2 regions of the Pararhizobium sp. DWP1-1-3 genome follow, and region 2 is predicted to be linked to the other one. Evidence: riboswitches for the same ligand, from Rfam matches in the RefSeq annotation. Region 2 holds a riboswitch; the other holds the start of a gene.
What was found. A riboswitch is a leader RNA that binds a small molecule or an ion and turns the genes downstream of it on or off. The one in region 2 is predicted to bind thiamine pyrophosphate.
Positions count from the first base shown of each region.

Region 1: it holds a riboswitch for thiamine pyrophosphate, as region 2 does, so the genes downstream of both, thiC (phosphomethylpyrimidine synthase ThiC) here and thiB (thiamine ABC transporter substrate binding subunit) in region 2, are expected to answer to the same signal.

Region 1 covers NZ_JAFCTR010000002.1:644,921-648,124, forward strand. The annotation lists gene bioB (biotin synthase BioB) at 1-283, opposite strand, end outside; gene ACP7BS_RS07685 (GntR family transcriptional regulator) at 517-1,185, opposite strand; TPP riboswitch at 1,338-1,476, shown strand; gene thiC (phosphomethylpyrimidine synthase ThiC) at 1,564-3,204, shown strand, end outside.
Region 2 covers NZ_JAFCTR010000018.1:62,215-65,418, forward strand. The annotation lists gene thiP (thiamine/thiamine pyrophosphate ABC transporter permease ThiP) at 1-639, opposite strand, end outside; gene thiB (thiamine ABC transporter substrate binding subunit) at 851-1,861, opposite strand; TPP riboswitch at 1,902-2,022, opposite strand; gene ACP7BS_RS26040 (DUF2442 domain-containing protein) at 2,212-2,622, opposite strand; gene ACP7BS_RS26045 (DUF4160 domain-containing protein) at 2,615-2,842, opposite strand; gene ACP7BS_RS26050 (MDR family MFS transporter) at 3,117-3,204, opposite strand, start outside.

The sequences.
Region 1 (3,204 bases), on a different contig from region 2:
CCTTTGCCTTGCGCGCTTCAATGAGCACCTTCTCGACCATCATCAGCCTGGAGGCTTTCAGCCCCGTCGGAGAGCGTGCCGACTGGCTGCAATAGCCGCAATCCTCGGCGCATCCACCGGTTTTGATCGACAACAAACGGCTGATTTGCACAGCGTTGGGATCGAAATTTTCGCGGTGAACCGAGTGCGCCTGAAAGAGCAAATCGTTGAATGGAAAATTATAGATAATTTTTGCGTCATCGGGAGAAAAGCGAGCTATTTGGGGATCTTCCCCATAAGAAATCTCGCCTATAACGCTCTTTTCAACAGGGAAATCAGCGTGTTTTTCATCTCTCAGCATCTGGTACCCATTCGATAGATTAAAAATAATAATTATCTATAATTTATCGAAGGACAGAAAACCGCAACCGCCTTTTTGATGCAAAACGGATAAATTCACGTAATACGTGCTGTGGTAATGCTGCGGCACGCGCCGGGAGCGAGCAAAATCAGGGAAAATAAGCTGTGAAAAAATCGTCAGCCGACGATGGCAAAAGCGTCACGGGTTGCGCCGGAAGCGTTGCGGACGGGTTTTTGGCCGATCCATTGTACGTGCCGCTCAAGCACAGGCGCGGCGTTTTCGATATTGCCCTGACGCAGAAATGTCAGGATGGCGCGGTGATCGTGATCGGTGCGCACTTCCCATTCGGTTCGCCAGCTGGCGAACAGGAAACGGGCACTGGCCGCATGCAGATCGCTGATGGCGGCCAAGAGGCGCGGCATGCCGCAGGGAGTCAGAATCAGCGTGTGAAAACGGCGGTTTGCCTCCTCCCAGGAGCGGACATCATGGGAATTGTCGCCCGCAACGGTGGCCTCTTCGGCTTGATCCAGAATGGCAGCCGTCAGATGCGGCGCCGCATGCCGAAGGGCCAGAACCTCAAGGGCTGCCCGCATTTGCGCCACTTCGCGCACTTCCTTCAGATCGAAGGACGCAACCCGCACGCCCCGGCGCGGTTCGCTGACCGCAAGCCCCTGCGCTTCCAGCCGGCGGAAGGCCTCGCGCACCGGCACGTGGCTGGTTCCGAACTCCTCGGCAATATGGTCCTGGCGCAGCTTCGTGCCCGGGTCCAATTGCCCGGTGACGATCCTGTCGGCAAGGATGCGGCTGATGCGGCTGGCAATCGTGTCTTCGCTCGCTGAGGTCATGTTTTATAGATAATTTGCCGGGGCGGCGCTGTCGAGGGCGCGATTGTAATCATTGGATATCTTCACAGTCTTCCGGCGCTCAACGAGAGCCGCACGCCGGGTGCTGCGCCAAACGGCCCTTGACGCTCCGTCCAAAACTGTGGCTAGATCGGCGCATTCACCAGGGGGGTCCCGACAAGGGGCTGAGATTCTGCTGGCATGATCGGTGGCTTTGCCGCCCTCAAGCAGCGCAGTGACCCGTTGAACCTGATCCAGTTCATACTGGCGTAGGGACGGTGCAAGCGCTGTTGAGACTCGGATTCCGTTTGCGGATTCGCGTCGGCGTCTTTTCATCATTCCGGCTCTGATGACTGGGTCTCCAACTTTGGAGCCTCAACCATGACTATTGCCGCAAAAAACATCACACCCACAGTTACCACGGGCCCGTTGCCAGCCTCCCGCAAGGTGCATATTCCGGGCGAACTCTACCCGGATATCCGCGTGCCGATGCGCGAAATTTCCGTGCATCCCACCTCGGGCGAACCGCCCGTCACCGTTTACGATCCCTCCGGCCCCTACACGGATCCGGCGCACATCGTCTCGATCGACGCCGGTCTGTCCCGGCAGCGCCAGGCCTGGGCTACCGCGCGTGGCGATGTCGAGACCTATGACGGCCGCCACGTCAAACCCGAAGACAACGGCTTTGCCACCGGCGAACGGCTGACGCCGGAATTTCCCCACCGCAACCAGCCCCTGCGCGCCAAGAACGGCAAGGCTGTGACCCAAATCGCCTATGCCCGTGCCGGCATCATCACGCCGGAAATGGAATATATCGCCATCCGCGAAAACCTCGGCCGCAAACCGCCGAACGGAGCGCTGGTGCGCGACGGCGAGAATTTCGGCGCCAGCATTCCCGATCACGTGACGCCGGAATTCGTCCGCCAGGAAATTGCCCGTGGGCGAGCCGTCATCCCGGCCAATATCAACCACCCGGAATCCGAGCCGATGATCATCGGCCGGAATTTTCTGGTGAAGATCAATGCCAATATCGGCAATTCCGCCGTCACCTCGTCGATGGCCGAGGAAGTCGAAAAAATGGTCTGGGCGACGCGCTGGGGCGCCGATACCGTCATGGACCTATCGACCGGCCGCAACATCCACAATATCCGCGAGTGGATCATCCGCAATTCGCCGGTTCCGATTGGCACCGTGCCGCTCTATCAGGCGCTGGAAAAGGTCAATGGCATTGCCGAGGACCTGAACTGGGAGGTCTATCGCGATACGCTGATCGAGCAGGCCGAGCAGGGCGTCGACTATTTCACCATCCATGCCGGCGTGCGGCTCGCCTATATCCCGCTCACCGTCAACCGCGTCACCGGCATCGTTTCGCGCGGCGGCTCGATCATGGCCAAGTGGTGTCTTCATCACCACAAGGAAAGCTTCCTCTACGAGCATTTCGACGAAATCTGCGACATTGCGCGCGCCTATGACGTGACCTTCTCTCTGGGGGACGGCCTGCGACCCGGCTCGATCGCCGATGCCAATGACGCCGCGCAGTTTGCCGAACTCGAAACGCTCGGCGAACTCACGCAAATTGCCTGGGCCAAGGATTGCCAGGTGATGATCGAAGGCCCCGGCCATGTGCCGATGCACAAGATCAAGGAAAACATGGACAAGCAGCTGGAAGTCTGCGGCGAGGCACCTTTCTACACGCTTGGGCCGCTGACGACCGACATCGCCCCCGGCTACGACCACATCACGTCGGGCATCGGCGCTGCGATGATCGGCTGGTTCGGCACGGCGATGCTCTGCTATGTCACGCCGAAGGAGCATCTCGGCCTGCCCGACCGCAATGACGTCAAGGTCGGTGTCATCACCTACAAGATCGCCGCCCATGCTGCCGACCTTGCCAAGGGGCACCCGGCCGCCCAGCTGCGCGACGACGCCTTGTCGCGGGCCCGCTTCGAGTTTCGCTGGGAAGACCAGTTCAACCTGTCGCTCGATCCGGAAACGGCGCGCTCCTTCCATGACGAGACCCTG
Region 2 (3,204 bases):
CAGGGTAAAGCTGGTGGCACAGAGCATGAAGATCAGCCCGGCGATCCCCGGCAAGAGCCCACGGATCACCGGCCATTCGATGAAGCGAAAAATCGACAGCGGCCGCATGCCGAGATTGGCCCCGGCCAGCCAGTATTCGCCGGGAATGCGCTCGAGCCCGCCCAGCATCAGCCGTGCCGCCAGCGGCATGTTGAAGAAAACATGGGCGACGAGAATACCCGACAGGCCATAGATACTGACCGGCTGATCGAGCCCAACAGCCACAAGCGCGGTATTCAGCACCCCCTGCCGCCCCCAGATGCCGATCAGCCCCAGAGCCGCCACCAGCGCCGGCAGCCCGAGCGGCAACGCCATCAGCCGGATGATCCAGACACGGCCCGGAAAGACAGCCTGCCGCGCCAGCGCCCGGGCAACGGGGATGGCGAAGACGATGGAAAGAACTGTCGAAAGCGACGCCTGCAACAGCGTGAACCGGGCCACACGCCAGACATAGGCATCGAATACCATGCCGTCATTGGCAGAACCCGGCTCATCAAATGCGAGAAGAGCGGCCGCCGCCAGGCAGACGAACAGCACAATGCCCCCGAGGCAAAGCGCCCCGGCGGTTAGCGTCCAACGTCGTTCCATGCGGTTGATCATGATGACTTTATCTCGTTTACGGGCGTCACCTCGTCCCCTCTTCTCCCCATCGGGGAGAAGGTGGCCCGCAGGGCCGGATGAGGGGGCCAAACACTCAGAATGTGCCGAACCGCCCCCTCATCGCCTCGCAGTCGCTCGGCACTTCTCCCCGCTGGGGAGAAGAGGAAAACCGTTCTCCACAGCCACGACGAAACAATCATCGCTGGCGGTGTCAGTTCTTGCTCATCGCCGCCAGCCACTCGTCGATCCAGGCCTTGCGGTTGGCGGCCACCTCGTCCGACGGCATCAAAAATGTCTTTTCCGGCGTCACCAGCTTGCCGAATGCCTCCGGCAGCGGTTCCTTGGTGGCGGCAACCGGCATCATCCAGTTGGTCGTCGGGATGATCGACTGGAACTCAGGGCCGGTGACGAAGGAGAGAAACTGCTTGGCGAGCGCCGGGTCCTTGGCAGCCTTGGTCATGGCAGCCACTTCGATCTGGATGTAATGGCCTTCGGAGAAGGAAGCCGCCTGATAGCGGTCAGTATTTTCGGCAACCATGTGATAGGCCGGCGAGGTCGTGTAGGACAGCACCATCGGCGCCTCGCCCTTGGTGAACAGGCCGTAGGCTTCCGACCAGCCGGGGGTAACGGTCAGCACGCGGTCTTTGAGTTTTGCCCAGGCGGCAGGCGCTTCATTGCCATAGACCGACTTCATCCAGAGCAGCAGGCCGAGACCCGGCGTCGAGGTGCGCGGATCCTCGATGACGATCTTCTGGTTCTGGTCACCCTCGACCAGTTCCTTCAGGCTTTTCGGCGGTTCCTTCATCACCTGTGTGTCATAGATCACCGCAAAATGGCCGTAGTCATAGGGAACGAACGTATCGTCGGCAAAGCCGCCGGGAACCTTGACGGCCGAGGTATCGACGCCGTGCGGCGCAAAGAAGCCGGTCGCCTTCGCCTCGGACACGAGATTGGTATCGAGGCCCAGCACGATATCGGCCTTGGAGGAGGCGCCCTCAAGCTTCAGCCGGGTGAGAAGCTCGACGCCGTCGGCAACGCTGACATAAGACAGCTTGCAGCCGCAGGTCTTTTCAAACGCTTCCGCCACCTTGGCGCCGGGGCCCCATTCGCTGGTAAAGCTCTCATAGGTATAGACCGTCAGCACCTGGTCTTCGGCCGAGGCGGAAAACGAGGCCGTAAGGGCAGCAAACGCCGCGAAAAATGGAATGATTGCCTTGCGCATCCGCGCCTCCTTATAAATCCAAAAAATGGGAATAGGGCGCTGGAATGTGCCGTCTAATCCCTCCGCCGGTACAAACCGGATCAGGTTCTTCGGGTTGGCTTTCAAAAAGCCTCTCAGCCGAACGTTCCAAAAAAGAACGACCGGCACCCCGTTAGAGCAGAAGGAGGTTTAGACCTGAGGGAAATGCTTGGCAAGGGGGCTTGGGAGTGCAGGCTGTCATGTCGCGCGCGGTTTCGCAGCTGCCACGGTCGAGCCCCTCCGCTTGTGGGGATTGGGCGGGGACTTCTTTTCAAAACGGAAAAGAACGCAATGAGGCATCAACTGCCCTTTCAGCTCTGATCCTGCAAGGCCTAGCTGGTCTTGCGTGGGCGTCCGCCCTTGGCACCGTTGGCGCGGCTTGCCTTGATCTTGGCCGCTGACCGGGATTGACCACCCCGGCGTTGCGCATCCATGAATTTTACAGTTCCGAATATGCCGTTCATCAAACCCGCGATGGTGAAATCCACGTCCAGGGTTTCCCAGTGCAGTCCGGTTTCGCCCATAAGCTCGACTTCAGCCAACTGCACGTCCGTTGCATTCTCCAGGCCCTGTATCGCTCGGGCGGGCACCATGAAAGCAGCTCCGTTGGTGAAATCCACGACGATGCGGCCGGATGCTTCATCGAAACGAACCGAAGCGGGGATCGGCGACTGGTTGCGCTCCGCATCCCCCTGCATGGTCGCTGCTTGGTAGTGGCGATCTTCAAGAATGATCTCACCCATGAATACTCTCCCATTTTTCGATGAACAGGCGCTGGTTTGCCTGAACGATGGCAAGGGCCACACTCAAATCCCGCTTCTTCATTCCCCTGTTCGATAACACGGTGAGATCAAGGATATCGATGCGGGCTTCCCCCTCCCCATAAACATGGGCGTGCGCCGGCTCGTGGTCATCGGGGTAGATGACAAATCGCATCCCGGCAGCGCGCAGAACGGTGACCATGTTTCACAATAACCTAACAACTTGGGTTTTTCAAGTGCATTGCCATTTTGACAGTTTCATGAGCGAAGCGCGGGACGATGTTCTGTACCGATACATTGCCACCAAATCGAATATGTCACCGGGAACCGGAATGGTCGCCCCCCAAAAATGCGTTCAAGTGCCGCGAATGGTCTATATTTGACCCCATCACGTTATGGCAGTTGCTCCCGAATTCCGGAAAAAGAACCCCTCCCCGCAGCTTCGCTCCGACCCTCCCCACAAGGGGAGCACCCCCTCACCCCGCCGGCTTCTGCGGCAACCGCACGGCCTTCAGGCTGATCGCCGCAATCAACGCGATCAGCGAAATACCGCCGGCCGTCAGA